Regions from separate parts of the Bacillus sp. XF8 genome, predicted to be linked through region 3. Evidence: riboswitches for the same ligand, from Rfam matches in the RefSeq annotation. Region 3 holds a riboswitch; each other region holds the start of a gene.

Region 1 (12,624 bases), on a different contig from region 3:
AATATACTATTACGATAAAATAAAAATAATGTTGTCTTTCTGTAAAACTTTAAGCTAAATAACTCTAAGGGATACAGTGTTACTGCCCTTTATAAGTATAGTGGTACTTTTATATCATCATTAACCTAATAAATTGTATCATGATTACAACATTAGAAATTGTTCAAATCGAGTCAGATAAATTCCATCTTAAATTGGCCACAAAGGAACAAAAAAGTGACTTGAAATTCTACATGAGAAAACCCCGCCACAATTTTTGATGTGACGGGGTTTTTGAAGTTTTAACCAATAGAACCTTCCATCTCGAATTTGATTAGACGGTTCATTTCAACTGCGTATTCCATTGGAAGTTCGCGAGTGAATGGCTCGATGAAGCCCATTACGATCATTTCTGTCGCTTCCTGCTCAGAAATACCGCGACTCATTAGGTAGAATAATTGTTCTTCTGATACTTTTGATACTTTCGCTTCGTGCTCAAGTGAAACGTGATCGTTTTTGATCTCGTTGTAAGGAATTGTATCAGATGTAGATTGGTTATCCATGATTAACGTGTCACATTCGATGTTAGAGCGAGAGTTTGTCGCTTTTGGTCCGAAGTGTACGATACCACGATACGTTACTTTACCACCATGTTTTGCAATCGATTTAGAAACGATTGTTGAAGATGTATTTGGCGCTAAGTGAATCATTTTCGCACCAGCATCTTGGTGTTGGCCTTTACCAGCAATCGCGATAGATAATGTTAAACCACGAGCGCCTTCGCCTTTTAAGATAACTGCTGGGTATTTCATCGTTAATTTAGATCCGATGTTACCGTCAATCCATTCCATCGTTGCGTTTGCTTCACAAACAGCACGTTTTGTAACTAGGTTGTATACGTTGTTCGCCCAGTTTTGGATTGTTGTATAACGGCAATATGCATCTTTCTTAATGATGATTTCTACTACCGCACTGTGCAGTGAGTTTGTTGTGTAAACAGGAGCCGTACAACCTTCTACGTAGTGTACGTGTGCGCCTTCGTCTACGATAATAAGCGTACGCTCGAATTGTCCCATATTTTCAGAGTTAATACGGAAATACGCTTGAAGTGGTGTATCAACTTTTACACCTTTTGGAACGTAGATGAATGATCCACCAGACCAAACTGCAGAGTTTAATGCTGCAAATTTGTTGTCAGTTGGTGGGATTACTTTTCCGAAATGCTCGCGGAAAATATCTTCGTTCTCTTTTAATGCGCTATCTGTATCTTTGAAGACGATTCCTAGAGCTTCTAGGTCTTCTTTCATGTTGTGATATACAACTTCAGATTCGTACTGTGCAGATACACCAGCTAAATATTTTTGCTCAGCTTCTGGAATACCTAATTTATCAAATGTCGCTTTAATTTCATCAGGTACTTCATCCCAAGACTTCTCAGATTTCTCAGATGGTTTTACGTAATACGTAATTTCATCGAAATCTAAGTCGTTTAAGTCGCCGCCCCATTGTGGCATTGGCATTTCGTAGAACTTATCCAGTGATTTTAAACGGAAGTCTAACATCCACTGTGGTTCTTCTTTCATACGTGAAATCTCTTCAACGATTTCTTTTGTTAAACCGCGTCCAGCACGGAAAATCGAAACGTCTTTGTCCTTGAAACCATATTTATAATCGCCGATATCTGGCAGTTTCTTCGCCATGTTGGTATGTCCCTCCTTAGATAACCTCGTGTTTAGGAACCTGTAACATTACTTATCTTCGTTTAAGCCTTTTTCTAACGCTTTCCAAGCTAATGTTGCACATTTAATACGTGCTGGAAACTTGCACACGCCTTGTAATGCTTCAATATCTCCTAAATCTACGCTGTCATCATACTCTTTTCCTAGCATCATATCAGAGAAAATTTTAGAAAGCTGAAGTGCCTCTTCAATTTTCTTTCCTTTTACTGCTTGCGTCATCATCGAAGCTGAAGACATGGAGATAGAACAACCTTCTCCCTCAAACTTCGCTTCTTGTACAATACCATCTTCAACTTTCATCGTAAGTTGAATGCGATCGCCGCAAGTTGGATTGTTCAAGTTAACGGTAACACTATCTTCTAACACGCCATGGTTACGAGGATTTTTATAATGATCCATAATAACTTGACGATATAACGTATCTAAATTATTAAATGACATTTGTGAAATACTCCTTTGTTTTCGTTAGCGCTTCAACAAATGTATCGATTTCTTCTTTTGTATTATATAAATAGAAGCTTGCACGTGCTGTAGAAGAAGCTTTTAACCACTTCATAAGCGGCTGTGCACAGTGATGTCCTGCGCGAACCGCAATGCCTTCTACATCTAATACTGTCGCCACATCGTGCGGATGCACTTCATCAATATTAAATGTAACAAGACCAGCGCGATGCTTTGGACCATAAATTGTAACGCCATCTACTTCTGATAGTCTTTCTAAAGCGTACTGCGCTAATTCATGCTCATGCTTTTCAATATTATCAAGACCGATTTCTTCTAGGAAATCAATTGCCGCTCCAAGTCCGATCGCATTACCGATAATCGGTGTACCAGCTTCAAACTTCCACGGAAGCTCTTTCCACGTAGAATCTTGCAAGTCTACAAAATCAATCATTTCACCGCCAAACTCAATTGGCTCCATATTGTCTAGCAATTCCTTCTTACCATATAATACGCCGACACCTGTAGGCCCGCACATTTTATGAGCGGATAACGCGTAGAAATCACAATTTAAATCTTGTACATCCACCTTCATATGAGGTGTACTTTGTGCACCGTCTACGACCATGATTGCACCATTTTGATGTGCGATTTCTGCGACTTCTTTTACAGGGTTAATCGTTCCAAGTACGTTAGACACATACATGATAGAAACGATTTTTGTATTCGGTGTAATCGTTTGACGTGCATCTTCAATAGAGATTGTTCCGTCTGGCTGAAGCGGAAGATATTTTAAAGTTGCGCCTGTTTTCTTCGCAACTTGTTGCCACGGAATAATGTTACTATGGTGTTCCATGTAAGAGATGACGATTTCATCGCCTTCTTTTACATTTTCCAGGCCATAGCTCGCTGCTACTGTATTTAATGCAGTTGTTGTTCCGCGCGTGAAAATAATTTCTTCCATTGATTTCGCGTTAATAAATTTGCGAACTTTCTCACGTGTACCTTCATACGCATCGGTAGCTTTCGTACCGAGCGTATGAACACCGCGATGCACGTTAGAATTATATTCTTTATAGTAACGTTCTAACGTTTCAATGACTTGAATTGGTTTTTGAGAAGTTGCTGCACTATCGAAATATACAAGTTGTTTACCGTTCACCTTTTGATCAAGAATTGGAAACTGTTTGCGTATTTCATGAATATCCATTAGCGAACTTTCCTTTCGATTACCTCAACAAGCTGCGCTTTTACTCCTTCAATTGGAAGCTCATTTACAACAGGTGCTAAGAATCCATGGATGACTAAACGTTCTGCTTCTTTCTTCGGAATACCACGGCTCATTAAGTAGTATAGTTGAATTGGATCTACGCGGCCTACAGAAGCTGCGTGACCTGCCATTACATCGTCTTCATCAATTAGAAGAATTGGGTTTGCATCACCGCGTGCTTTTTCATTTAACATAAGAACGCGAGAAGATTGTTGTGCATTTGATTTAGATGCACCATGTTCAATCTTACCAATTCCGTTAAAGATAGATGTTGCATTATCTGTTTGTACACCGTGTTTTAAAATGAATCCTTCAGAGTGTTTACCGAAATGAACAACTTTAGTTGTAAAGTTTTGTGTTTGACTGCCACGACCAATTGTTACTGTTTTTGTATCAGCAAATGATCCGTCGCCCATTAAGTTCGTTACGTTCTCTGAAATTGTATTTCCGTCATTCATAAGGCCTAATGCCCACTCAATACGACCGTCACGTCCTACAACGCCGCGGCGATTTACGTAAGTCGTTACATCTTTTGCTAATAGATCAACTGCACCGAATTTCACTTGTGCACCTTGTTCTACGATTACTTCTGCTACAATATTCGCAATACCTGTAACAGTTTCATTTGCTACGTAGTTTTCTACGTATGTTGCAGAACTATTAGCATCAGCTACGAATAATACGTGGTTATATACGTTTGCTTCTTCGCCGTCTACTAAGAATACAGCTTGAAGTGGTGTTTCAAGAACAACGTTTTTTGGAACATATACAAATGCACCGCCGTTGATCAATGCTGCATGAAGTGCTGTTAAGCGATGCTCATCCACCTTCACGCCATCTTTCATTAAGTACTTTTGTACTAAGTCAGCATGCTCAGTTGCAGCTGTTACGATATCTGTGAAAATAACACCTTTTTCTTTTGCTTCATCAGCTAAAGAAACGAATGCAGTTGTACCAGTACGTTGTACCAATACACTGTTATTTTCATCGATTAAATTTTTCACTGCTTCTGGAAGTTCTGCTAAAGAACTTACAGGCTCTTGCTTAGGAGTAGCGCCTTTTCCGATAAAGTCCCATTTATCAATTTTTGTTTTATCAGGCGTTGGCATTGGAAGTTCAGTTGCTTGTGCAAGAGCTTGTAAGCGGAACTCAGTCAACCAAGCAGCTTCGTTTACTTCGCTTGCGCGCTGACGGATTGTTTCTTGATCGAAAGGTAATGTACCGATTGTCATGTTTATGCTCCTCTCTTACGCTTCTTGCTCTGCTGTTTCGTCTTCAATACCTAATTCTTTTTTAATCCAGTCGTAACCTTCAGCTTCTAGACGTTGTGCAAGCTCAGGACCACCAGATTTCACAATGCGACCGTTCATCATAACGTGAACGAAGTCTGGAGTGATGTAGTTTAATAAACGTTGGTAATGCGTAATCATTAGGCAACCAAACTCTTCACCGCGCATTTCGTTAATACCTTTAGATACAACTTTTAATGCATCGATATCAAGACCAGAGTCGATCTCATCTAAGATTGCAATTTTTGGCTCAATCATCATTAATTGAAGAATTTCGTTACGTTTTTTCTCACCGCCAGAGAAACCTTCGTTTAAGTAACGTTGTGCCATTTCTGGATCCATTTCTAGGAATTCCATATTTTTATCTAATTTGCGGATAAATTTCATAAGAGAAATTTCATCGCCTTCTTCACGACGTGCATTAATTGCAGAACGTAAGAAGTCAGCGTTTGTTACTCCGCTAATTTCACTTGGATATTGCATTGCTAGGAATAGACCCGCTTGTGCGCGCTCATCTACTTCCATTTCTAGTACATCTTCACCGTCGATGATGATGCTTCCTTCTGTTACTTCATATTTTGGGTGACCCATAATTGCAGAAGATAAAGTTGATTTACCTGTTCCGTTAGGTCCCATAATTGCGTGGATTTCTCCACCTTTTACTTCAAGGTTTACACCTTTTAAGATTTCTTTACCATCGATTGATACATGTAAGTCTTTAACCGTTAATGTAGAACCAGCCATCTCAATACCTCCATTAATCCTCTATATACATTTTAAAAATTCCTAAAACATTCACATTCTCATTTTATTCTCATTCTAATTTTATATCAAATAAAATGATATCGCAAACGCTGAGAAAATGTAACAATTTTTTCACAAATGTATATAAGTATTTCCCTCACATCCTATTATGATACACCTTTCTTCTTATATATATAAAGGAAAAAGGGCTGGAAATTTCCTAGCCCTTTCATGCCTACTCACTTACCGGAAGTACTGCTCCCTTATACTCTTTATTAATAAAATCTTGAATTTCTTTTGAATGTAACACTTCTACTAATTCCTTAATTTCTTTTTTCTTTTCATCACCTTTACGAACGGCAATAATATTTGCATACGGAGAATCTGATCCTTCAATTGCAATTGCATCTTTTTTCGGATTTAATTTTGCATCAATCGCATAGTTTGAATTAATAAATAATGCATCACCTTCATTATTTTCGTATAACTTTGGCGAAAGCCCTGGCTCAACATCTGTTTTAAACTTCAAGTTTTTTGGGTTCTCCACAATATCTTTGACTGTCGCTTTAACGACATCTACACCATCTTTCAGTTTAATGACGCCACCTTTTTGCAATAATGCAAGCATACGACCGCGTTCCGCCACGTTATTACTCATAATTACTGTTCCGTCATTTGGAAGGTCTTTTAAACTTTTATATTTCTTAGAATAGATTCCCATAGGCTCTAAATGAATTTTTCCTGCATTTACAATTTTATACCCCTTTTCCTCAATCTCCTTGTCTAAATAAGGGATATGTTGAAAATAGTTTGCATCAATTTCTTTATCTGCTAACGCTTTATTTGGTAACACATAGTCTTGGAATGTTTTAATTTCTAATTTAATGCCTTTTTTCTCTAATATAGGCTGCGCTTTTTCTAAAATAACAGCATGTGGTACATTCGAAGCTCCGACAACAAGTGTATTTTCATCTTTCCCGCCGCAAGCAGCTAATGCAAATACAAAGATTGCTATAAAAATGGATAATATAATTTTCTTCATCAGATGTCACCCTTATTTTTGTAATTTTTAGAACATTTATCGTATATTGATTTTATTAGGTACAAAATAAGAGCTGGCATTTACCAGCCCTTTTTATACCTATTATTCTTTTACAGGAACAACTGCGCCTTTATATTCCTTGTTAATGAAGTCTTCAATTTCTTTGGAATGTAATACTTCTACAAGTGCTTTAATTTCTTTTTTATCTTTATCGCCTTTACGAACTGCAACTACGTTTGCATATGGAGAATCGTTTCCTTCGATCGCAATTGCATCTTTCGCTGGGTCCAATTTTGCATCAATTGCATAGTTTGAGTTAATTAAAACAGCATCGCCTTCTTTGTTGTTATACACTTGTGGCAATAAACCAGGCTCGATATCTGTTTTGAACTTCAAGTTTTTCGGATTTTCCGCAATATCTTTTGGAGTTGCTTTTACTGGGTCTACACCATCTTTAATTTTTAAAACGCCCTCTTTTTGCAAGATTGCTAACCCACGTCCATGGTCAGCAACAGAGTTACTCATGATGATTGTGGCTCCGTCTGGAAGCTCTTTTAAGCTTTTATACTTTTGAGAATATACACCAATTGGCTCTAAATGAATTTTACCCGCTATTTCAAATTTATATCCTTTGTCTTTAATCTCTTTTTCTAAATACGGAATATGCTGGAAATAGTTTGCGTCTAAATCTTTATCCGCTAATGATTTATTCGGCAGTACGTAATCTTGGAATGGCTTAATTTCTAATTCTATACCTTTTTTCTCAAGTAACGGTTTTGCCTTCTCTAAAATCTCAGCGTGTGGTACGTTAGAAGCACCGACAACAAGCTTATCTTCACTTTTTCCTCCACAAGCAGCTAAACCAAAAATTGATGTTGTAATAAGTGCTGAAAGTAATAATTTTTTCATGCTGTAAACACCCTTCCCTTTTAATAAATTTACCGTTTGTCAATTCGAGTTGTAACAAAATCACCGATCCATTGAAGCAAGAAGACAACGAGTAATACACAAATTGTTGCAACAATTGTCACATCGTTATTTCCGCGCTGGAATCCTTCTAAATAAGCAAGTGTGCCAAGCCCTCCAGCACCGACAACACCAGCCATTGCTGTATAACCAACAAGAGCGATTGTCGTTACAGTAATACCAGATACCAGTGCTGGTAAGGATTCCGGAATCAATACTTTCCAAATAATCGTGCTCGTTTTTGCCCCCATTGCTTTTGAAGCTTCAATTACCCCTTTATCAATCTCGCGAAGTGCAATTTCAACCATCCTTGCATAAAATGGTGCTGCTCCAATAATTAAAGCTGGTAGTGCTGCGCTTGCCCCAAGAATTGTTCCAAGAAGAATTTTCGTAAATGGAATTAATAAAATAATTAAAATGATAAATGGAATGGAACGAAAGATATTTACAAATGCTCCAATCACTGTGTGAATCGCTTTGTTTTCCCACAAGTTATCTTTAGATGTCATAAAGAGTAATAGTCCTAAAATAAGACCGAATACAAATGTGGCAAGTGCTGCGATTGCCGTCATATATAATGTTTCACCTGTCGCTTCTAGCATTTTACTCCAATCAACGTTTGATAATAATTTATCCATGTGCAATCACCTCCAGCTCTACTTGCTCCTGATTAATTCCTGCTATTGCTTGCTGGATTGCTGCTTCTTCACCATTTAAGTGAACAATTAAATTTCCATAAGACCCATTGTTCGTTTGTGCGATATTCCCTTGAAGTACACTCACTTCAATATCCTCTCGCCTCATTAATCTTTGAAGCACTGGACGCTCTACGGAATCACCAATAAACTGCAAACGAATAACTTTTCCATCTGGATATTTTTCCAATAAACTCTCAATCGCTTCATTTGTATCTTCAGAATCCGTTAACTGTTGTACAAATCGTTTTGTAATCTCCTGCTTTGGATTGCGGAATACATCTAGTACAGGACCACTTTCTACGATTTTCCCTTTTTCCATTACCGCAACGCGATTACAGATTTTTTGAATGACATGCATTTCATGTGTAATCAATACGATTGTTAAATCAAGGCGTTTATTAATATCTAATAGTAAATCTAAAATTTGATCTGTCGTTTCTGGATCCAGTGCCGATGTTGCTTCATCACACAAAAGTACTTTTGGATCATTCGCTAATGCTCTCGCAATCCCAACGCGCTGCTTTTGTCCACCGCTTAACTGTGATGGATATGCATCGCCTCTTCCTTCTAATCCAACAAGGCGGATTAACTCATCCACGCGCTTGCTTCGCTGTACTTTATCAACCCCTGCAATCTCAAGTGGGAAAGCGATATTTTCACGTACAGTTCGTGACCAAAGTAAGTTAAAGTGCTGAAAAATCATTCCGATTTCTTGTCTTGCCTTTCGAAGCTCATTCCCAGTAATTGCTGAAATAACACGATTAGCTATCGTAATCTGTCCGGAAGTTGGTTTCTCTAATTGATTAAACAATCTGATTAAAGAACTTTTACCAGCGCCGCTATATCCGATAACACCAAAGATCTCACCTTTTTCTATTTTTAAATTGGCGTCATCTACAGCAGTCACATCACCGTTTTTTGATTTATATATTTTCTTTACGTTCTCCAATAGGATCATGGTGTTCACCCCTTTTTTGTTTAAAAAGCGTAAGCGGCTTGTTTAGAACAAGAGGGCGTTGGAACCCCTGACGCAGAGGCGCTTTTTGCCTCGCAGGAAGGGGTGAAACGACCGACTGTTCTAGCCGCTGAAGCTGGATTTCTTAAAAAGCGTAAGCAGCTCGTTCAGAATGTGAGGGGGATGGAGCTTCTGACGTAGAGGCGCTTTTTACCTCGCAGGAAGAAGCGAAGCCACCGAACATTCTAGCTGCTGAAACTGGATTTCTTAAAAAGCGTAAGCGGCTCGTTTAGCTCTGCTCCTACAAATTCTTTTTATCTTTTCATGCAGGACGCAAAAATCTTGCCGCCGGGCTAAATTATTTAACGATTCTTTTTATTATTTGAATGTCCTCCTCATTCAAACAATAAAAAAACCTTTCTGCTTTTTGTATGAGCAGAAAGGTTTATATGCGTATATCAACATTATCCCTTCCTCTCATCTTTCAAAGCAATCGCTTTGCAGGAATTGGCACCATTTCAACATAAATGTTGACGGTTGCCGGGCTTCACAGGGCACAGTCCCTCCACCTCTCTTGATAAGAGAAATCAGATTGAATTTTCGTCTGATTTAAAATCTATTAAATTGTCTATATTTTATGAATTGAATTGTATCAACATACATCCACTATGTCAACAAAAAAATTCTCAAAAAACAAAACTTCAGAATATTAAGCGCCTACTTGCATTGGTTTACATATATGAAATACGGATTCTAATAATAACATCGTACGATACGTTCCATTATATTGAACACGCCCGCTGTGCAATAGTGTTTGCAACCGAATATTTCCAGTAACTAATCGACGTAAATCTTCCTCTCGAAAGCAAACAATTTGCTCTGTTCCCTTCGCACTCTTCAAAAGTTGTATATACTCTCTTGAAATTTGAAGTGAGCAACACTCATCTCCAAAACGAAAATTAATCGTTTTTTCTCCTTGCCGAAGAAGCGGTTCTAGATGATATTGGTTATTGGCATACGTTACAAATGATTGAAGCAACGAATATAATCCCATTCTAGTCACATCCTTCATTTCACTTTCTACTAATACCATTCCATCCTACCAAACAGCAATCCTGTTACTTTCTCTCGACAAATAACGTATCACTTCTATCCCTCGACATATTTCCCAAGAAATATGTCGAGGCGGCAAAAACTTTGCCGCCTACTGTAATTCTGTATATAAATATTCAACCGAATGAAATGCATATATTTTTTTCATAAGTGTTCCCCGCTCAAACACGAGTAAACAAGGGACACTTTCTACCTCATACTCTCGCGCTAAATGCGGCGCATAGTTTAAATCTAGCATGCCTATTTCCAAATCAGATATAGTAGCTTCTACCACTGTTAACATCTTCTTCGCTAACTGGCATGTTCCGCACATCGGTGTATATACATATAACACTGTTTTTTCTTGGTCTGCTATTAGAGCTGTAGCTTCAGCACCTGTCCAGTCAATCACTTCTATCATTCCTTACCGTAAATATTCTGTATAAACGTCAATGTCAGCTCCCCATAATACGTTCGCTAAATGATTAGAAGGAGCAGTTGCCACTTCGCGATACGAACGATCAATGTAAATATGCTCAGCTTGCGGGAATTCTTTCCGAAATTGTTTTCGGAGCTTTTCACCTGCAGCATCAGCATCCACTAGTACATATACTTCTTTATCAAAAAACTGATCAATGAGTTCATCCATTTTCGACAAACCAATTGTACCATTTGTACAAACAATTTCCACTGGTTCGCGAATAATAGATTCAATCTTTCTTCTATCTGATTTTCCTTCGACAATAATGACTTTCTCTACATAGACCATATGTCATCACCCGATCACCATATACTATGAAACAGCCTTACCTTAGTATATAGTATATTCGATATTTTCATGTTGTTTCCTGTTTATTTTTGTGAAGAAATGCGGAAACGGCTCGCTCAGAATGTGAGGGGGATGGAGCTTCTGACGTGGAGGCGGAGCTAGACAAAGAAAAGCGAGCCGCTCTTTCGTTCATGTAATACAAAATAAAAAGGACAGCACACAGGCTGTCCTTTTTGTCGACTAGAATTAGTCTTGGTTTGTCATTTCTGCGTATTGTTCTGCAGATAATAACTTTTCAACTTCACTTGCATCAGAAAGTTCAACTTTAACCATCCATGCACCTTCGTACGGAGAATCGTTAACAAGTTCTGGTTGGTCGCTTAAGTCTTCGTTTACTGCTACAACTTTACCGCTTACAGGTGCGTATAATTCAGAAACTGTTTTAACAGATTCTACGCTTCCGAATGGCTCGTCAGCTTCAATTGTTGCACCTACTTCAGGAAGTTCAACGAATACGATATCGCCTAACTCACTTTGTGCAAAATGAGTAATACCGATAACAACTTGGTTGCCTTCAGTTTTTACCCATTCGTGTTCTTCAGAGTAACGTAAATGATTTGGAATGCTCATGACTGTACCTCCAGTGAATGTATTAATTATGTAAAAATACCTTATTGGTACTTTTTCCACACACTTTCAAATTGCTCTTCGTTAAAACCAAGTGTTACATTCGTGCCATCTGTTACGATCGGACGTTTGATTAACATGCCATCAGATGCTAAAAGCTCAAACATTTCGTCTTCACTTGCATCCTTTAACTTATCTTTTAAGCCAAGCTCGCGGTAACGCATTCCACTTGTATTAAAGAATTTTTTTAATGGCAATTCACTTTTTGCATGTAAATTACGTAAATCTTCTTTTGACGGTGGATTTTCAACAATATGAATCATCTCATATGCTACATCGTTTGCCTCAAACCATTTCTTTGCTTTTTGACATGTACCACACTTTGGGTATGAATAAAATGTTACTGTCATAAATTCACCTACTTTTTTACTAACCTTTACCTTTATCATATAGAAAACATTTTATTATTTCAAACGATTCTTCTCCAAACTTTAACTTATTTCGTGACAACTTTCTTTAATCCTGCAAATTTTTCTTATTTTTCCGGTATTTAAGAAGATTTCATATAAAAAAATAAATATAAAAGTCCTCCTCTTCATTCATTACGTATAATTTAGACCGAACATATATATTAAACAAACGTTTATTTGATTTAATAATGACCTAAACACCCCTTAAAATATGCATTCATTCACATCGAACATACATCTTAAACAAACGTTTATTTAACACAAAAATAAACAATGAGAAGCCTAAGCTATAGGCTCCTCACTGTCTACTCAAATAATCCGCAATCGTTTGAAACACGTATACATACATATTATGAATACTTTGCTCTGAAATCGTATCATTGTATAAACCAGTGCCCCAAAATTGCCCTTCACTGCTACCCATATTTACAAAACCTTGTGTATACATCATTTCTTCATCTCTCGGTGTATTATTATAATCTAAATCTTTTTTAGTAAAAATTAAATATGGTCTATCCTTTAAACCGATAAAAAACACTGGCT
Region 2 (12,624 bases), on a different contig from region 3:
CAGCAGATCGCCCTGAGCAGCTTTATAATGCTTTAAATAGTATGCATGGTGAATCAAAGCGCATCATCAAGCTAGTAGAAGATTTATTATTTCTTGCAAAGATGGACCGTGAGCCTGGACTACATTTATCGGAAACCAATATTACTAAACTTATTCGGCAGATGGAGCCGCAATTAAGCGTTTTGGGAGGAAACCGACAGATATCATACGATCTAACAGAAGGCATAAAAGGGAATTATGATGCCGATAAGATTAAGCAAGTGATTTTAAACTTATTTCACAATGCAGTTCAATATACTGACCCTGTTAGAGGAAAAATAACAATTTCTTTAATGGTCTTGTACAATCAAGTGGAAATATCAGTACAGGACAATGGTTCGGGCATAGAATCAGAAAATCTTCCCTATGTATTCGATCGTTTTTATCGAATACATAGTTCTAGAACAAGGCAGCATGGTGGAGCCGGTCTAGGTCTCTCTATTACCCAAGCCATTGCTCATGCACATGGCGGAACGGTATCTGTAAAGAGTAAAGTTGGAGAAGGAACTACATTTTTTGTTTATCTCCCGCTAACATAATATATCATCCTCCTCTTTGAATGTTATATTTCAGTCTGTTATTAGAAAAAGGAGAGCACCACGGCTCTCTCCTTTTTCTTAAACTTATCTTGACTCTTATGAAGAATAAATTCTTCATATTACTTGTACTTCTATTAATTAAGAACTTTCCATTGAATTGAACAACTTATTATGAAATGTCATGCAGAATATCCCTTTCTTTTGTATTGCTTTAGCATATAAAATTCTTTATACAAACAGACAGAAAAATCGAAATAAATATTTGACATTTATTTCAACTCAGCATAAAATAAAAATAAATATTACGAACCTCGAAATATACGGGAGTGGAAATAATTGTTGCAATATGAACATTTTTTAGACTTACTGCTAGATAACGCCAAGAAGCTTTTCTATCCAGAAGAATGGGTAAGCCTTGATTTATCACTTTCTAAAACGGAAGTCTTCTGTTTGTTATGGATGGAGCGAAATACAGATATTACGATGACGAAAATCACCGAACTTCTTGATATTCCAATGAGCACAACGACGGGTGTTGTTAATCGTCTTGTCAAAAAAGGATATATTGAGCGCTATCGTAATGAAAGTGATCGACGTATTGTATTAATTCGCTTAACAGAAACTGGCATACAGCTCACCCAAGAAGTGAAACAAAATGCGGCTCACTACTTTAGCATTGTGACGGAAGCTTTATCAGAGGAAGAGAAAGCATTCTTACTACAAATCTTCCAAAAGATTATGAACCACATCGCTACGTCACAACAAAAAACAGAAGAAAAACTTCCTTCACCTAAGATAAAAAACATTCCGATTGAATAAAGCCCTTTATGGGTTTTTATTCAGAAATATATTTCGACATTCGTAATATTCGACTACCGAAACAAAGGGGATATAAATATGAGAATTCTTTTGTATACAGGTAAAGGCGGCGTAGGGAAAACTAGTATTTCAGCAGCAACTGCACTTCAAAGTGCAAAAAAAGGCTTAAAAACATTAGTCATGAGCACAGATCCTGCTCATAGTTTAGGAGATTCATTTGGCATAAAATTATCTTCTGATCCACAAGAAATTCGTGAAAATTTATGGGCGCAAGAAATCAATACAATTTATGAAATGGAAAAGGGCTGGGGAAAATTACAAAAATATATTACGTTGCTGTTCACATCAAAAGCTGCTGATGATATTACAACGGAAGAATTAACGATGTTTCCTGGCATGGAAGACTTAATTAGCTTACTCCGTGTACTCGATTACTATAAACAAAAAACATATGATGTCATCATTATTGACTGTGCACCAACTGGAGAAACTCTTGCCATGTTAAGCTTTCCTGATATGCTCGGCTGGTGGATGGAAAAACTCTTTCCGATTAAAAGAAAAGTTTTAAAAGTTGTCCGTCCTGTTGCACAACCACTTCTGGGAGTCCCTCTTCCTACTGATGATATTATGGATGAATTAACGAATACGCTTGAACAGCTAGGAGAAATGCGTGATATTTTATCTAACCGGGAAGTGACAAGTATTCGCGTTGTTGTAAATCCAGAAAAAATGGTTATTAAAGAAGCTCAGCGTAGTTTTACCTATTTGAATTTATATGATTACAACGTGGATGCGATCATGATTAACCGAGTCATCCCTGATACTGTTACCGACTCCTACTTCCAAGCGTGGAAAGATGCTCAAAAGAAATATAAAATATTAATTCAAAATAGCTTCCAACCACTTCCTATTTATGAAACCCCAATGTTTGAACAAGAAGTAGTTGGCTTACCTATGCTAGAGCGCGTAGCAGATGCTTTATTCAAAGGTGATGTAGAACCAACTGCCGTAAAATTCAACGGGCGTACACAATATGTAAAAAAAGATGGCGATGAATATATTTTTGTCCTCTCTATTCCATTCTCTGATAAAAGTGAATTATCGTTAAATCAAAAAGGTGATGAACTCATCATTCGCGCCGGTTCTGTTAAACGTAACATTACGTTACCTAAAACGTTAACACATTTATCCATTCAAGGAGCGAAATTTGAAGGGGATGTACTAAACATTCATTTTGGAGGTGTGGTTCATGCGTGAGGAATTACTACGACACATCATTCGTAAGAAATTAGAGGTTGGAATGTATATCCTAGGCGAACTACCACCCCCAGTTCAACAATCTGCTAACAAGATGCTAAATATATTACAAGAGGAGCTTTCTTCTTATAAGCAAGAAAAAACACAAAATACGAAAAGCAACTTACAAAGTATTACGATTGAATAATAACGGAGAAGGCCTCTTCTTAGGGGCTTTCCATTCCTTTATGCGGGGGTGATGTATTTGATGAAAACACCCAGTATTAAAATTCCTTCTACTAATCGTATAATTTGGTTTATCCCTTTATTATTTTTCATTCATAATTTTGAAGAATCTATTCGTATGCCTCAGTATCTCACTGATCAATTCTCTATCAACTTCATAAGTCATCAGCAATTTATGATAGCCATTTGTATATTATCAATCCTTGTTCTACTCTTTATTGTCCTATATCAAATCCAAATTATATCGTCTATTTACTGGATTCTTTTCATACAAGGTGCTATTTTCTTTAATGCGGTTCAACATACGATTTTATTTTTCGTTTATCGCTCTTACAATCCTGGGACGATATCAGCATTTGTGATTGTACTATTTTCATTCTACTTATTTTCCTTAATAAGAATAAGAGTTCAAAAAAAGAAACTAGTCCTTACACTTGTTTGCAGTTTACTCTCCTGTCCTGTTATAATCTGGATTACCTTATTTTCAGCTAGTTTCTTTACTTAATCCAATAAAAAAAGACCAGGAAAACTCCTGGCCCTTTCACTCTACCTAACAGACATTGGATTTTATATTATACAGAATTGGAAGGTACAAAATTAGGGTATCGTCTGTTAGGTATGATTATATGTTGAACGAGCTAACAGCGGAGGGGTTCCTACTGTTAGTTCGTTAAACCCGATATTATTTTACGATTTTCTCTAACTCTTCAAGTGAAAGGTCTACTGAAATCGCACCATCTTTTGTTTCTTTCTTAACTGCTTCTACTACTTCTTTTGAATGGTACAATTCAATCACTTTTCTGATTGTTGGATCATTTCTATCTTTCGTACGAGCCGCAAAGATATTAATATAAGGCTTCGCATTTTCATTTTTTGGATCCTCTAAGAAAATAGGATCCTTCGCTGGGTTTAAACCAGCTTGACCTGCAACACCATTATTAATAACAGAAGCTGCTACGTCTTTTAATACACGTGGTGTTTGCTGTGCAATTACCGGAGTAATTTTTAATTTTTTTGGATTTTCAGCAATACCACTTGGATCACCAAATAGACCAAAGTCTTTTTTCAATTTCAATAATCCAGCTGCATCAAGGAGTTTTAATGCACGCGCTTGGTTTGTTGGATCATTGGGAATTGCAATTTCTGAACCATCTGGAATCTCATTTGGTTTTTTATATTTTTCAGAGAATAATCCCATTGGTGCAATTTGTGTTGTACCAACAGCTGTAATATCTAACTTATGTTCCTTTTTAAACTGCTCTAAAAAAGCAATATGTTGGAATGAGTTCAATTCGATATCCCCATCAGCTAATGCTTTATTTGGTGTTGTATAATCCGAAAACTCTACAAGTTTAACTTTAATTCCTTCTTTTTCAGCTTTCTTCTGAAGAATAGTCCAAGCGTCTCCATCCGTTCCTGTTACACCGACGCGAACTACTTTTTCTTTTGCATCAGCTCCACAGCCGCTTAATACCGATACGCTAACCAACGCTGATAATGCAAATGCTAATATCTTTTTCATTTTCTTTCCCTCTCTTCCCTTTATGATCTATGTAAGAATACTTTAGCGAAATAGTTTCCTAAGTTTTGTGCAATTTGTACAAGAATAATAAGTAATACAACTGTCACGAACATAACCGATGTATCAAAGCGTTGATAACCATATGTCATTGCTAAATCACCAAGACCTCCGCCGCCGACAAGACCAGCAACTGCTGAAAATTCGATTAAGCCAACCGTCATAAACGTAACGCCTAAAATTAATGGTGCTAACGCTTCTGGAACAAGAATTTCAAAAACAATTCTTAGTGGTGATGCTCCCATCGCTTGCGCTGCTTCAATCACTCCTTTTGGAACAGAAACAAGATTTGTTTCTACCATTCTTGCAATTCCAATTGAAGCAACCAGCGTCATTGGAAAGATTGCTGCTGCCGTTCCGATTGTTGTTCCGATAACAGTACGCGTTAAAGGACTTAAAGCTACTAAAAAGATAATAAATGGGATCGGGCGAATCGTATTAATGAAAATATTAAGAATAGAAAAAACCAGTTTGTTTTCTAAGAAATTCCCTTTTCTTGTCACATATAAAAGTAAACCTAGGGGTATACCAAGTATTGTGGCAAATATAAGGGTTACAATTACCATCAAGAGGGTATCTCCTGTTGCATCTAAAATGCGTGGCCAAAATACACTCCAATCAACTCGCATAACCTTCAACCTCCCTCAGCTCAACCTGCAATCTTATATGTTGCAGCGCTTTTTGAATTTCTTTCTGTTCACCTTGCAGTTCTACGAGAAGATTTCCAAATAAAACGCCTTGCAGTTCAATAATATTTCCATAGAGTACATTTATATCCACATTATAGTTTTTAGCAATATACGATAATAATGGCTGCCCCGTCTCTTCACCTGTAAATGTTAAGCGGTAAATCTGTCCGCCATTTTGAATTTTCGTAAGTACACTTTCCGGTAAGTGGTCGTTAACAACAGAGCGAACAAAATTTTGAGTCGTCTTTGTTTTTGGCTTCGTAAAAACATCAAATAGCGTTCCTTCTTCAATTACTTTTCCTTTTTCCATAACAGCTACGCGGTGACAAATTTCTTTCACAACTTGCATTTCATGTGTAATCAGAAGAATTGTTAAATTGTATTCCCTGTTTACTTTCTTTAATAGGTTTAAAATTTCTGTTGTTGTTTCAGGATCCAATGCAGATGTTGCTTCATCACAAATGAGAATATCCGGTGATGTCGCAAGTGCTCTCGCAATCCCTACGCGTTGTTTCTGACCACCCGATAGTTGTTCTGGATAGTAGTTTGCTTTATCTTCTAATCCAACAAACTTCAGCAGCTCATTTACTCTTTCTTTTATCTCATTCTTTGGTAATTTCGCTAATTTCAATGGATAAGCAATATTCCCAAACACTGTTCTCGAATTAAATAAATTAAAACTTTGAAAAATCATTCCGATTCTTTGTCTTAGCTTTCGTAACTCTTTCGTTGATAAGGAAGTAATATCTTTATCATCTATTGAAATCGTTCCCGCTGTCGGTCGTTCTAACATATTCACTAAACGTAACAGTGTACTTTTTCCAGCACCACTAAAACCAATAATGCCAAATATCTCACCTTTTTTAACTGATAAGGTTACATCTTCAACAGCGCGAACTGTTTGACCACCTGATTCATATACTTTACTTACATTTTCAAAAGAAATCATTTTCTTCCCTCCTATATGCTGTAACAACTTGAAGCAGAGCCTTGAGGTAAAATAAAAAGCGCCCTTCTTCTTATCCATAATAAAAATAAGAAGAAGAGCACTTATATACTCATTCACATCTTCTCATCTTCCAAGCCTATTAGAGCTTGCTGGAATTAGCACGGTATTAAAAAAACCCGTTGCTGAGGTATCATAGGGCCAGTCCCTCCACCTCTCTGGATAAGAGTGTATCGATTTAATTGTCATTTAATTAATTCTTATTATAAAACTCTGAAAAGTAAGAGTCAACACAAACATTCTAAAATATATTAATTATTTTTCTATTGAAATTTTCAAATAAAATCAGAACACTTTTTCATTACAAAGGAATGAATTTTAACCTTATGTAAAATTCTTCTTCACGCACTCTTTCAGAAAGGAAAATATCCTCTACTAATTGAATAACATTACATGAATACGAAATAAAAACGGAGGACGATAGATGATATGAAAACAGCCCTGTTACTCGTTGACATTCAAAATGATTATTTCCCAAATGGAAGGATGGAATTACGTAACGCAGTAGAAGCTAGCGAGTATGCAAGTCAACTACTTCAGCATTTTCGAGAAGTGAATCAACCTATTTTTCATATCCAACATGTATCTACTAAAGAAAATGCTACTTTTTTTCTCCCTAACACAGAAGGCGTTCACATCCATGAAAATGTTCGTCCATTAAAAGATGAAACGGTTATCCTCAAACACTATCCAAATAGTTTTCGAGAAACTAGCCTTCTAGAGCAATTGCAACGCTTAGAAATTCAACATGTCATTATATGCGGAATGATGACACATATGTGTATTGATGCTACAGCAAGAGCTGCTTTTGATTTAGGCCTTCAATGTACGATTGTGCACGATGCATGTGCTACAAAAGATCTCCTATTTAAAAATGCTACTATTCCTGCTGTTTATATTCACAATACAATTTTAGCAAGTTTGAATGACGTATATGCAGATGTCATGAGTACAGAAGAGTTTTTAAGTTTTAGAAACTCGATCTGAAATAAAAAATCATGTCTCTCACAGACGGAGACATGATTTTTTATACTGTTATTCACAGGTTACCATAACTTGAAGTCTCCCGAACTTGTTTTTACTTTCACCTTATTTTCCTCTGTACCAACTTTTATTATTCCGTATCATTCGATAGACGTCTGTTTTTTCTTAATTTTCTACACTTCATTCCATCATAATTTGTTACAAGTTACGTTACTAAAATAAAAAAACACCACTTTCAGTGAGCAAAACCGAAAGTAGCGTCCTTTTGTCTAACCATAGATTTTCTTTCAAATTGTATTATACAGGAAATTCAAAAAATTAATACAGAAAAATATGACGAATGAATTAAATTTTCTAATGGTTTTGTTTCTTTTCATATTTTAAAGAAAATAACAATTTTCCAATCAACATCTTTCTTACATAAAAAAACCTTCCCTATTAGAGGAAGGCTTTTTCATCTATTTCTTACAGAGTTTCAGAAGTAGTTTTTGCTTGCATGTGAAGTGCTAAATAGTCAGGTCCACCCGCTTTAGAGTCCGTACCAGACATGTTAAAGCCACCGAATGGTTGGTAACCTACGATTGCACCAGTACATCCACGGTTAAAGTATAAGTTACCAACGTGGAAATCTTCACGCGCTTTTTCGATATGTTCACGGTTATTAGAAACAACTGCTCCTGTTAAACCGTATTCTGTGTTGTTTGCAATTGCAAGTGCATGATCAAAGTCTTTTGCTTTACAGAATGCTACTACTGGCCCGAAGATTTCTTCTTTCATTAGGCGAGCATCTTCTGCAACGTCAGCAACGATTGTTGGTTGGATGAACCAGCCTTTAGAGTCGTCACCTTCGCCACCTGCTACTACTTTACCCTCTTCTTTACCGATTGCAACATAGCTCATTACTTTATCAAATGCAGCTTGGTCATTAACTGGTCCCATGTTCATTCCTTTTTCAGCTGGGTTACCTACAGTTAATTCTTTTGTTAATTCAACAGCACGATTTAATACGTGATCGTATACATCTTCGTGGATTACTGCACGAGAGCAAGCAGAACATTTTTGTCCTGAGAATCCGAATGCTGATGCAACGATAGATTTTGCTGCTAATTCAAGATCTGCTTCTTTATCAACAACGATTGTATCTTTACCGCCCATTTCAGCGATAACGCGTTTTAACCAAATTTGACCTGGATTTACTTTTGCTGCGCGTTCGTAAATACGAATACCTACATCGCGTGATCCAGTGAAACTAATGAAACGTGTACGAGGGTGGTCTACTAAGTAGTCACCAACTTCAGATCCGCTACCAGGGATGAAGTTTACAACACCTGCCGGTAAGCCTGCTTCTTCTAACACTTCCATAAATTTCGCTGCTACTACAGGTGTTGTACTAGCTGGTTTTAGTAATACTGTGTTACCAGAAACTAATGCAGCTGTTGTCATACCTGCCATAATTGCGAATGGGAAATTCCAAGGAGAAATGATAACACCTACTCCTAATGGAATGTAAGAGAAACGATTATATTCAATTGGACGGCTTTCTACTGGAATACCGTCTTTTAACTTCAACATTTGACGACCATAATATTCCATAAAATCGATTGCTTCTGCTGTATCAGCATCAGCCTCATTCCATGGTTTACCTGCTTCTTTTACAAGAATAGCAGAAAACTCATGTTTTCTACGACGAACGATTGCGGCAGCGCGGAATAAAATGTCTGCACGCATTTCTGGTTTTGACTTTCTCCAAGTTTGGAATGTTTCATCCGCCACTTGCATTGCTTTTTCAGCTAATTCACGGCTTGCTTTTGAAACACTGCCCACAACTTCTTCTTTATTCGCAGGGTTTACAGAAACGATTTTCTCGTCTGTAGTGATCTTTTCTCCCCCGATAATTAATGGATAGTCTTGTCCAAGATAAGATTCTACTGTCTTTAAACCTTCTTCAAACGCTAACTTGTTAGCCTCTACTGAAAAATCTGTAAATGGCTCATGTTTGTATGCTACTACCATTCCTTTTAGCCTCCCCTTAGAAAAACGTTTACATTTTACAACATTATTCTACACGATAATTTAGATTTATTCAAATATTCCTAGACTTATATTTTAAAAATTAATTAATTTTTAAAATATAATAAAAAAAAGAAAAGCTTCATACATACGTATGAAGCTAAATAATATGAGCATATTCCATAATATTTTTTCCAATTAATAGAATTGTTACTAATAAAAATAAGGTACGAACATATCCAACACCTTTTTGCACAGCAAACTTCGATCCTAAATATGCTCCTAAAATCATAGATAACCCCATAATAATACCGTATTCAAAATGAATAATATCTAAAAATAAAAATGTAATTAAAGATACAATGTTACTAACGAAATTCAAAACTTTTCCAGATGCAGCTGCTCGAATAAAATCCAAACCAATTAATAAAAATGCAAAAATTAAAAAAGATCCTGTCCCCGGTCCAAAAAATCCATCATAAAATCCTACAATTAAAATAACGAAGTAAAACATTAATGCTTTTCCTTTTGTCATCTTTTTATAGGTGGAAACACTTCCCCAATCTTTTTTTACAATAATATAAATTGCAATAAATACCAACATAACCAGTACGAGTGGACGTAAAATATCTGGTGGAATAAATTTTACAACTAAAGCCCCTGCAATAGCTCCAATAATAGTTAATGGGATTAACTTTCCTACTATACGAAAGTCAACTTTTTTGGAACGAATGAAATAAATTGTACTTGTTAACGACCCCATCGTCGAAGCTAACTTATTTGTTGCAATTGCCGAAGCTGGCGGCAATCCTACAAACATAAGTGCCGGAAGTGAAATGAGCCCCCCTCCTCCAACAACAGAATCAATAAATGAAGCCAAAAATCCAAAAGCAACGAGTAATACGATAATCTGTAAGCTTAACTCATCCATGTCTTTTCTCCTTACCCCTTTTTGTTCACAACATTAGAAATTATAACAAAATTTCGGAATAAAAAAAGCCGTTCCATATAGGAACAGCTCTTATTCTTAATCTAAAATTTTCACAAATGGTTCATCCTGCTTCGCATCACGAATAATAATCGCTTCTGGGCGTTCAACAGATTTAATTGTCACCTGTACTTTAACATAGTTCGGGAAGTATTGCATAACAAGTCCCGCCACGTATTGCGTGAATCCAATTACTTCTGCTTTTCCATTAAATTGGACAGGAATTTCAACCTTCATTTCTTTTAATTGATCATCTTTATAGAATCCTGTTCCTACAACAGCTGTATAATCGCCTTTGAAATACTCGCTCAATTTTGCTTTAAAGTTTTCTACAGTTGTGTAATCTTCACGCACATCCGTTTTTGCTGATTCAGAAGGAAACAAGTAATATTTTTCATTAATTGCTTTCCAATCCCCTATTTTATCGCTACCTTTATCTACTTGAACGTACGATACGAATTTCCCTGGTACGAGTGCCGATTTTGCTCCTTGACGATAAATTGCAAACGTAATTGGGACATTTTTCAAGTCAGGATTTTTCTGTTGCATCAATGTTAAAATCTCTTGCGCCATGCGTTTACCTTCTTTTAACATGTCGTCTTCTGAAATATCAGCTTCACGCGGATACCCATGTTCTTCATTAAAATAATGAACTGAATTCATCGCTAGACCAACAACAACTCCACCCAATTCAACTTGATCACCTTTGCGCGCATAATAATCATGCTCTAAAATATTAGAAAGATAGATTTTACTTTTCTTGTTTCGAACCTCTAATGATTCTGATCCTCCTTCTAATGGTGGATTCAATCCGATGTTAGGAATTTTATCAGCTTCTTTTTTGCCAAGCTTCTCCTCTAACTCTTTTTGCTCAGCATCTGTGCGCTTTCTCTTTACAAGCATTTGAGCTGTGTCTTTGTCTAAATATTTACCACCTTGAAACAAATAATCTTTCGTACTAAATGATTCTTTTGCAATGCGCATTAATCCTGTTTCAAATTCATCTATATCCAGACGGCTATTTAACTGTTGTACAGCTAAACCACGTGCAGAACCTGATTCAAATGGCACCGTTGTTTTGTAATACTCATCAGAAATAGAATATTTCGGAACAATCGCTTGTTCTTTTGAGTTGCCCGATTTCTCAACAACTTTTTCTTCTTTTTTTATACTCGTGCTACATCCACTTACAAGTAGACCTAGGCTTAATACCGCTAATGCTATTTTTTTCATGGTAAGTTTGCACCTCTTACTTATTCAGCTCTTGTAAGAACCTCTCTTCATTCCAAACCTCAATATTATGTTTCTTCGCTTGTGCTAATTTTGATCCTGCCGCTTCACCGGCAACGACTAAATCAGTACTCTTACTTACACTACCTGTTACTTTTCCACCTAGCTCTTCAATCTTTTTCTTCGCTTCGCTACGCCCCATAACTTCTAGTTTTCCTGTTAAGACGATTGTTTTTCCAGCAAAGTAAGACGCAATATTTTGTAAATCAGCACGCTTTATGCCTTTGTAAGTCATGTTAACGCCGTACTGTTTAAATTGTTGTAATAATTCTAACACGTCGTCATTATCAAAGTACGTTACGATCGATTGGGCCATTTTCTCGCCAATTTCATTAATCTTTTTTAACTCTTCTTCTGTTGCTTTTACAAGGTGGTCCATCGTTTCAAAATGCTCAGCTAACGTGCGAGCAGCTTTTGCACCGACATGACGAATACCCAGTCCAAATAATAGACGCTCTAACGAATTTTCCTTAGAAGTTTCAATTGCTTGTACTAATTTAGAGGCTGATTTCTCACCAAAACGCTCTAATTGTAACAATTGTTCCTTCGTTAATGGATATAAATCGGCAAATGTCCGAATATAATCCGCTTCAAAGAGTTGTGTAATAACACGCTCTCCGAGTCCATCAATGTTCATTGCATTTCTTGAGACGAAATGAATCAGCCCTTCACGAATTTGCGCTGGGCATGCTGGATTAATACAACGAAGAGCTACCTCTTCTTCTAAACGAACAAGTTCACTGTCACAAGCCGGACAATGGGTTGGCATACGATACTCTTCTTCTTCACCAGTACGTTTATCGATAATAACGTTAACTACTTCTGGAATAATGTCTCCAGCTTTTTTCACAACAACGTAGTCGCCAATTCGAATATCTTTTTCACGAATTAAATCCTCGTTATGTAGAGATGCACGGCGGACAATTGTTCCTGCCACTCGAACTGGCTCTAGTTCTGCAGTCGGTGTCACAACACCTGTACGTCCCACGCTCAGTTCAATACCTGTTAATCTCGTTACAACTTCTTCTGCCGGAAACTTATAGGCAATTGCCCAGCGTGGACTCTTTGCTGTTGTTCCTAAACTTTCTTGCAAGGCTACATCATCTACTTTAATTACAATCCCATCGATTTCATAATCAAGATTTGGACGCTTTTCCTGCCATTCTTCTACATAAGCGATTACGTCTTCAATTGTTTCA
Region 3 (6,497 bases):
ATCATCGTAAATGTTACCACATTCACAATTAAATAAATCAACCAGCTATAATTCCCCTTTTATCTACTTCCATTTCACTTGCAAGCTGTTTTGCAAATTCTTTCGGTGAATCCCCAAAGACATCTCTTACGGTCTTCCCTTGCTTCTCTCCTTCTATTAAATGAAGCTCTGCATCTTCTAAAAATGCATTTACATCTTCTTTCTTAATTCCTTTTGTTAATAAATACACTTTCGTATCAATTAAAAACTTGTCACCTTCTTTAGAAATTTGCATCATTTCCCCTCCCTATCTAGCTGACTCTCTTTTATTCGCCTTCATCATAAACTCAATGAAAATAAGAATAAATAGGCTGCCATATAAGCACACAATCTGAAATAACATCGGAATTAAATCTTCTGACGTAAATGTTTTAAAAACAAACATGATAGAAAGTGGAACGACTAAATATAAAACTTTAAACCACCCTTCAAAATGCACATTTGTAATTACTGTTACTATGAAAATTACGCCAGCTATCATATAGCCTTGCAACTGAGTTAATCCAATCATCCGTGTAGGATACATCATATCGAGTATAATTACTGCCCCTAATAAAAACATTGGAATTACCATCAATAAAACTTGAATAAACCATTGTTTTATAAACCCTATCCGAAAGGCCATTTTCCGAAAAGCTATATTAGGTGCTACAAGTACAATCATTAATGCCATACCATACCCAATACATTGAACGAATGAAATCTGTAATTGCCCGTTATCATTTACAATTAAAATAGAGGCAATAATCCAAAACGAAACAATATTCATCACTGTATATCCGATTTGTTTCCAGCTCTCTCTTCGATCTTTTTCCATTACTTTAACAAGTTCATTTGCATATTCTTTCGGTGAGCTTCCAAAAATATCTTGCACGCTTTTCCCTTCATTCTCGCCTTCCATTAAATGTAGTTCAGCGTCCTCTAAAAAACTCTCAGCATCACTTTCTTTTATACCCTTTGCTGTTAAAAACACTCTCATATTCAATAAGAAACTTCTTGCTTCAGTAGATAGCATTATCTTCGTCTCCCCTTCCCTTTCAACAGACGCTCTACACTACTTTGCATCGCTTCCCAGCGATCCATAAACTCATCTAGTGCATCTTCACCTTTTTCTGTTAATGTATAATATTTTCGCTTTGGACCAGATGGAGATTCCTTCATTGTACTTGTTATTAATCCTTCCTTTTGCATCCGTATTAATAACGGATAAATACTTCCTTCACTTGCCATTGTGAAACCATACTTGGCTAGCTTTTCACTCATTTCATAGCCATATATTTCGCCTTCAGAAATGATGCCAAGGAGACACCCTTCTAAAATCCCTTTCAGCATTTGACTTTTCGACATAATCCGAATCCTCCCTCTACCTTGTTTTACAAGATAGATAAGCGTAAGTATCTTACTTTACAAAATAGTCCGATATATCTTTTCCAAATCTTTGCAGGATTTTCATTGCATTCCCTCTAAATAGAGCAATAAGACAAATCTTATATATAAGGGAGTGCTCTCATCATGCTTTCAAATCGTGTCGTCTTTTTAACAGGTGCTGCAAGTGGAATAGGTTATGAAATGGGAAATGCTTTTGCGAAAGAAGGAGCAAAAGTGGTGATTAGTGATCGCCTTGAAGATCGTGCGAAGGAAGCGGCTGAACAATTATGCAGGAAAGGATATGAAGCAATAGGACTAAGATGTGATGTTACATCTGAGCAAGAAATATCCGAAGCTATTTCTGAAACTGTTACAAAATTCGGCTCACTTGATGTATTAATAAATAATGCTGGTATGCAACACGTCTCGCCAATTGAAGAATTCCCAACCGATAAGTTTGAACTTCTTATTAAAATTATGCAAATTGCACCTTTTATCGCAATAAAACATGCTTTTCCAATTATGAAAAAGCAAAAGTATGGACGCATTATTAATGTTGCCTCTATTAATGGACTCGTCGGCTTCGCTGGAAAAGCTGCCTATAATAGTGCGAAACATGGTGTAATTGGTTTAACAAAGGTTGCCGCTTTAGAGGGAGCTACACATGGGATTACAGTAAATGCGCTCTGCCCCGGCTATGTTGATACACCGCTTGTTCGAAACCAACTCCAAGATTTAGCAACAACAAGAAATGTTCCACTAGAGCGTGTATTAGAAGATGTTATTTATCCACTCGTACCACAAAAACGATTGCTAGCTGTAGAGGAAATTGCTGACTATGCTTTATTTTTAGCAAGTGAAAAAACAAAAGGAATAACTGGTCAGGCTGTTGTCATTGATGGAGGCTATACAGCACAGTAGCTGTTCTTAATTATGAAAAAGGCTTATGCCCTAGGGCGCATAAGCCTTTTTCTTCACTTCGTTTCATGCGGAGCTTCATATCTTGTCATCTGTTGTGGTAATTTCTCTATCGCAACAATTACACCATCTAATTTACTTTCAATACGATGCAATAAATATAGCGTTACAACAATTGGAAACCCAACATTACCGATCATAGATATCCATTCCTCCATCTATTTCCCCTCCTTTCTTTTAAATAAATAAGCAAAAGAAAGGAAATCGGGCAGTAAAAAAACAAGCTACTACACATTAGCTTGTTTTTTCAAATAATGAAGCAATCTCTACAGCATAATCCCCTTGTAAAATTCCCTTTTCAGTAATAATTCCAGTAATAAGACTATAAGGAGTTACATCAAATGCAGGATTATATACACCAACGCCCTCTGGAGCAATTCGTTTCCCAAAAACCTTTGTAACTTCAGCTTCATCGCGTTCTTCAATCACAATTTCAGCTCCTGTTTTCTTCGTAATATCAAATGTAGAAAGCGGAGCCGCAACATAGAAAGGAATATGAAAATATTTTGCTAGTATAGCTAAATTTAAAGTTCCTATTTTATTTGCTGTATCACCATTTGCAACAATTCGATCTGCTCCTACAATGATAGCAGCAATATTTTTTGTTCGAATCGCTTGGGCTGCCATATTGTCTGTAATGAGCGTTACATCAATACCAGCTTGTTGCAATTCCCATGCAGTAAGACGTGCTCCTTGCAAAACAGGTCTTGTTTCACATGCATAAGCGTGTAAATTCAGCCCACGCTCTTTTCCAATATAAAATGGGGCTAGTGCTGTTCCGTAACGGGCAGTAGCTATACTTCCAGCATTACAAATCGTCAAAACACGGTCACCATCTTTAAACTTAGTTAAAGCATGCTCCCCAATACTACGGCATACATTTTCATCTTCCTGCTGAATTTTGAGCGCCTCTTCCTCTAGTATTTTTCTTGCTTCTTTAATTGTTGTTGCTTTCTTAATAGCGATACTCATACGATCAATTGCCCAAAATAAATTAACAGCTGTCGGACGTGAGGTTGCTAAATAATTACAATCTCTTTTAAAATTTTTTTCAAAGTCAGTGATATTCGTAACACTATATTTTTTTGCTGCAAGTGCTAAACCAAAAGCCGCCGTAATACCAATTGCAGGTGCTCCGCGCACTTCTAACATCACAATACTTTTCCACACATCTTCAATAGTTGTTAATGTTTTATATTCTACAACATGCGGTAATCTCGTTTGATTTAATAACGCAATAGAATCTCCCTTCCAGCTTATGGAGCGCGGAACGGCAACTATCGTACTCATGCTTTTACCTCCCCTGATACAATATATTGAAATAATGTTTGGAATAAGCGGATATCCGCACTTATCGTTTTATGTAACAATAATTCTCGCCCTAAATATAATGCATGTTTTTTAGCTTGAATTCTTCGATTCTCATCCTTAATTCCATCTAGATCTGCCACATGTGCCAATCCAATTGTTCGACGAATGATCTCGCAACCAGTAAAACCAACTGCATCACTAAAAATATTTTGCAGTACAAGTGCTAACCATTGTTTCTCTTTCGTATATGCTTCTACGCCTTCTAGTAACCATAACTTTGTAAATACTTCGACGAAACTATTCCATGTTTTTTCAATATGATAGAATAAGATATTTCGTTTCTCTTCTTCTCTTGATAACGCATTTAATAATAGATTTGCTATGAATTGACCTAGATCAAATCCTAATGGACCATATGTTGCAAATTCCGGATCAATTACCTTCGTTTCCGAAGATGATGAAAAAATACTACCTGTATGTAAATCTCCATGAATTAATGCTTCTTTTCTCGTTAAAAATTTATATTTATACTGCGCTACCTGTAACTTCAATTTCTTATCACACCAAAGTTCGTCTAATACAGGCTGCAATTCTTTCTCATAATCGTTTGTATCATAATTTCCAAACGGATCTGTAAACACAAGATCTTCTGTAATTTTGCAAAGATCAGGATTGACAAACTTTCCATCTAACACCCTTTTCTCTTCTGCTAATAGACCAAAATCTGAAGTATAAAAAAGAACGTATGCTAAAAAGCGGCCAATATGCCTAGATAAAAGCGGATAGTCTTCCCCTTCAATCAATCCTTTACGAGTAATTGTAAGAGCTGATAAATCTTCCATTACTGTCACAGCTAATTCTTCATCATGACCATATACTTTCGGAACATATTCTGGGACATATTTTGCAAAAACTTGCAATGCTTGACTTTCAATGGTGGCTCTTCTTAACGAAAGTGGCCAGCTTTCTCCAACGACTTTTGCATATGGAAGAGCTTGTTTTACAATGATACCGCGTTCCCCATCATGAAGCTGGAATACATAATTTAAATTTCCATCTCCTATTTCATAACAAGTTACCTTTGCATTTTCCTCAAAATATCCATGCTCTTTTACATACTGAACTGCTGTTTCTTCTGTTAATGAACGATATCCCATTTTCTTATCCCCCTTTTTTAATTCAGAGGTTTTTCATCATAAGAAAAACCTCTTTCCATGAAGAAAGAGGTTTGAAGTTTAGCTTCTCCCCTCTTATCTGTCAGAAAGCTATCCTTTCTGCTGGAATTAGCACCGTGCCTTTTTGGCGCATAAGCGCCCCATCTCACAATGGTATTACGGTCGGTTGCTGGGTTTCATCGGGCCAAATCCCTCCACCTGCTCTTGATAAGAGTTATAAAATTTATTTGAATTTTTAACTTTCTGCTACAGACTATAACAAGAATAAAAATCACTTGTCAACATTTTTATTTATACAATTCTGGACGTCGATCAGCAAAAACAGGAATTCCCTTACGTACTTCCTTAATTTTTTCTAAGTTTAGCTTCCCATGTAAAATCGATTCTTCTTCTCCTGCTTCTGCTACAATTTCTCCCCATGGATCAACAATAAGAGAGTGTCCAGCAAACACATTATTTGGATCCTCTCCTGCTCTATTACATGCAACCACATAACATTGATTTTCAACCGCTCTCGCTTGAAGAAGTAAACGCCAATGAGCTAAGCGAACAAGCGGCCACTCTGCTACAACGAATAATACATTTACCCCTCTTACAGTATGAACACGCATCCATTCTGGAAAACGAATATCGTAACAAATCACACCACCGCACTGCACACCATCCAATGTAAATTCTCCTGTTTCATCACCTGCTATTAAATAGTTATGTTCATTCATCAACTGGAATAAATGAACTTTACTATACTCATTTTGCAGTTTCCCCTCACGATTCACTGTATACATCGTATTCGTAACACCATGCTTTGTTTGCTTCGCAATAGAACCACCAACAATATTCACACCATATTGCTGTGCCCATTCTGAAAGAAGCTGCTTTGTTTGAATCCCCTCCCCGTCTGCAATTTCCGGCAGTCTTTCTAGGTCATAACCAGTCGTCCAAAGTTCTGGTAATACGATAACGTCCGGCTTTCCTTGCATCGCTTCTCCTATTTTTTTCTTTGCATTTTCAATATTTGTGTTCACATCACCAAAAGCAATATCCATTTGAATACATGCGACTCTCATTTTATCCGCCCCATTTTCAATTATTTTTTTCTTTACAAAAACTTGGAAAGGTTATATTATTTGTCACTAGAATTGTAACAACTTTCAAAAGAGGTGGAAAGTATGAAACATTTTCAACCTTCCGAGATTGTAACATCATTACCAACACAGTTTTTCGCTTCACTTGTTGCAAAAGTTAACAAAGTAGTTGAAGCAGGTCACGATGTTATCAATCTAGGACAAGGCAACCCAGATCAACCAACACCGCCGCATATCGTAACAGCTTTACAACGTGCAGCAGAAAAAGCAGTTCACCATAAATATCCGCCATTTCGCGGACATGAAAGCTTAAAAAAAGCCGTTGCGACGTTCTATGAACGTGAATACGGAGTCAACGTAAACCCTAAAACAGAAGTTGCTATTTTATTTGGTGGTAAAGCAGGGCTGGTTGAATTACCGCTTTGTTTTACAAACCCTGGTGATACAATTCTTGTACCTGACCCAGGATATCCTGACTATTTATCAGGTGTCGCTTTAGCAAAAGCACAATTTGAGACGATGCCATTGTTAGCAGAAAATA

What was found. Region 3 has a riboswitch for S-adenosylmethionine ahead of mtnK (S-methyl-5-thioribose kinase). Riboswitches for the same ligand answer to the same signal wherever they lie in the genome.
Region 1: it holds a riboswitch for S-adenosylmethionine, as region 3 does, so the genes downstream of both, J4P91_RS20760 (methionine ABC transporter ATP-binding protein) here and mtnK (S-methyl-5-thioribose kinase) in region 3, are expected to answer to the same signal.
Region 2: it holds a riboswitch for S-adenosylmethionine, as region 3 does, so the genes downstream of both, J4P91_RS21465 (methionine ABC transporter ATP-binding protein) here and mtnK (S-methyl-5-thioribose kinase) in region 3, are expected to answer to the same signal.

What each region holds. Positions count from the first base shown of each region.
Region 1 is NZ_JAGDQK010000035.1:75,841-88,464, forward strand. It holds gene sufB (Fe-S cluster assembly protein SufB) at 282-1,679, opposite strand; gene sufU (Fe-S cluster assembly sulfur transfer protein SufU) at 1,728-2,159, opposite strand; gene sufS (cysteine desulfurase SufS) at 2,149-3,369, opposite strand; gene sufD (Fe-S cluster assembly protein SufD) at 3,369-4,661, opposite strand; gene sufC (Fe-S cluster assembly ATPase SufC) at 4,677-5,462, opposite strand; gene metQ (methionine ABC transporter substrate-binding lipoprotein MetQ) at 5,698-6,504, opposite strand; gene metQ (methionine ABC transporter substrate-binding lipoprotein MetQ) at 6,607-7,413, opposite strand; gene J4P91_RS20755 (methionine ABC transporter permease) at 7,443-8,108, opposite strand; gene J4P91_RS20760 (methionine ABC transporter ATP-binding protein) at 8,101-9,126, opposite strand; SAM riboswitch class I at 9,598-9,707, opposite strand; gene J4P91_RS20765 (hypothetical protein) at 9,833-10,177, opposite strand; gene J4P91_RS20770 (thioredoxin family protein) at 10,328-10,636, opposite strand; gene J4P91_RS20775 (toprim domain-containing protein) at 10,640-10,984, opposite strand; gene gcvH (glycine cleavage system protein GcvH) at 11,231-11,614, opposite strand; gene J4P91_RS20785 (arsenate reductase family protein) at 11,656-12,021, opposite strand; gene J4P91_RS20790 (hypothetical protein) at 12,380-12,624, opposite strand, start outside.
Region 2 is NZ_JAGDQK010000037.1:50,123-62,746, forward strand. It holds gene J4P91_RS21430 (sensor histidine kinase) at 1-578, shown strand, start outside; gene J4P91_RS21435 (MarR family winged helix-turn-helix transcriptional regulator) at 915-1,397, shown strand; gene J4P91_RS21440 (ArsA family ATPase) at 1,476-2,654, shown strand; gene J4P91_RS21445 (DUF3926 domain-containing protein) at 2,647-2,841, shown strand; gene J4P91_RS21450 (HXXEE domain-containing protein) at 2,899-3,384, shown strand; gene J4P91_RS21455 (MetQ/NlpA family ABC transporter substrate-binding protein) at 3,562-4,401, opposite strand; gene J4P91_RS21460 (methionine ABC transporter permease) at 4,422-5,087, opposite strand; gene J4P91_RS21465 (methionine ABC transporter ATP-binding protein) at 5,077-6,096, opposite strand; SAM riboswitch class I at 6,217-6,322, opposite strand; gene J4P91_RS21470 (cysteine hydrolase family protein) at 6,583-7,140, shown strand; gene pruA (L-glutamate gamma-semialdehyde dehydrogenase) at 7,603-9,150, opposite strand; gene J4P91_RS21480 (TSUP family transporter) at 9,308-10,078, opposite strand; gene J4P91_RS21485 (CamS family sex pheromone protein) at 10,175-11,368, opposite strand; gene ligA (NAD-dependent DNA ligase LigA) at 11,385-12,624, opposite strand, start outside.
Region 3 is NZ_JAGDQK010000004.1:65,803-72,299, forward strand. It holds partial or broken gene J4P91_RS04525 (hypothetical protein) at 47-274, opposite strand; gene J4P91_RS04530 (DUF1129 domain-containing protein) at 287-1,054, opposite strand; gene J4P91_RS04535 (PadR family transcriptional regulator) at 1,054-1,386, opposite strand; gene J4P91_RS04540 (3-hydroxybutyrate dehydrogenase) at 1,552-2,328, shown strand; gene J4P91_RS04545 (YvrJ family protein) at 2,382-2,543, opposite strand; gene mtnA (S-methyl-5-thioribose-1-phosphate isomerase) at 2,620-3,675, opposite strand; gene mtnK (S-methyl-5-thioribose kinase) at 3,672-4,853, opposite strand; SAM riboswitch class I at 4,944-5,085, opposite strand; partial or broken gene J4P91_RS04560 (carbon-nitrogen family hydrolase) at 5,159-6,026, opposite strand; gene J4P91_RS04565 (pyridoxal phosphate-dependent aminotransferase) at 6,041-6,497, shown strand, end outside.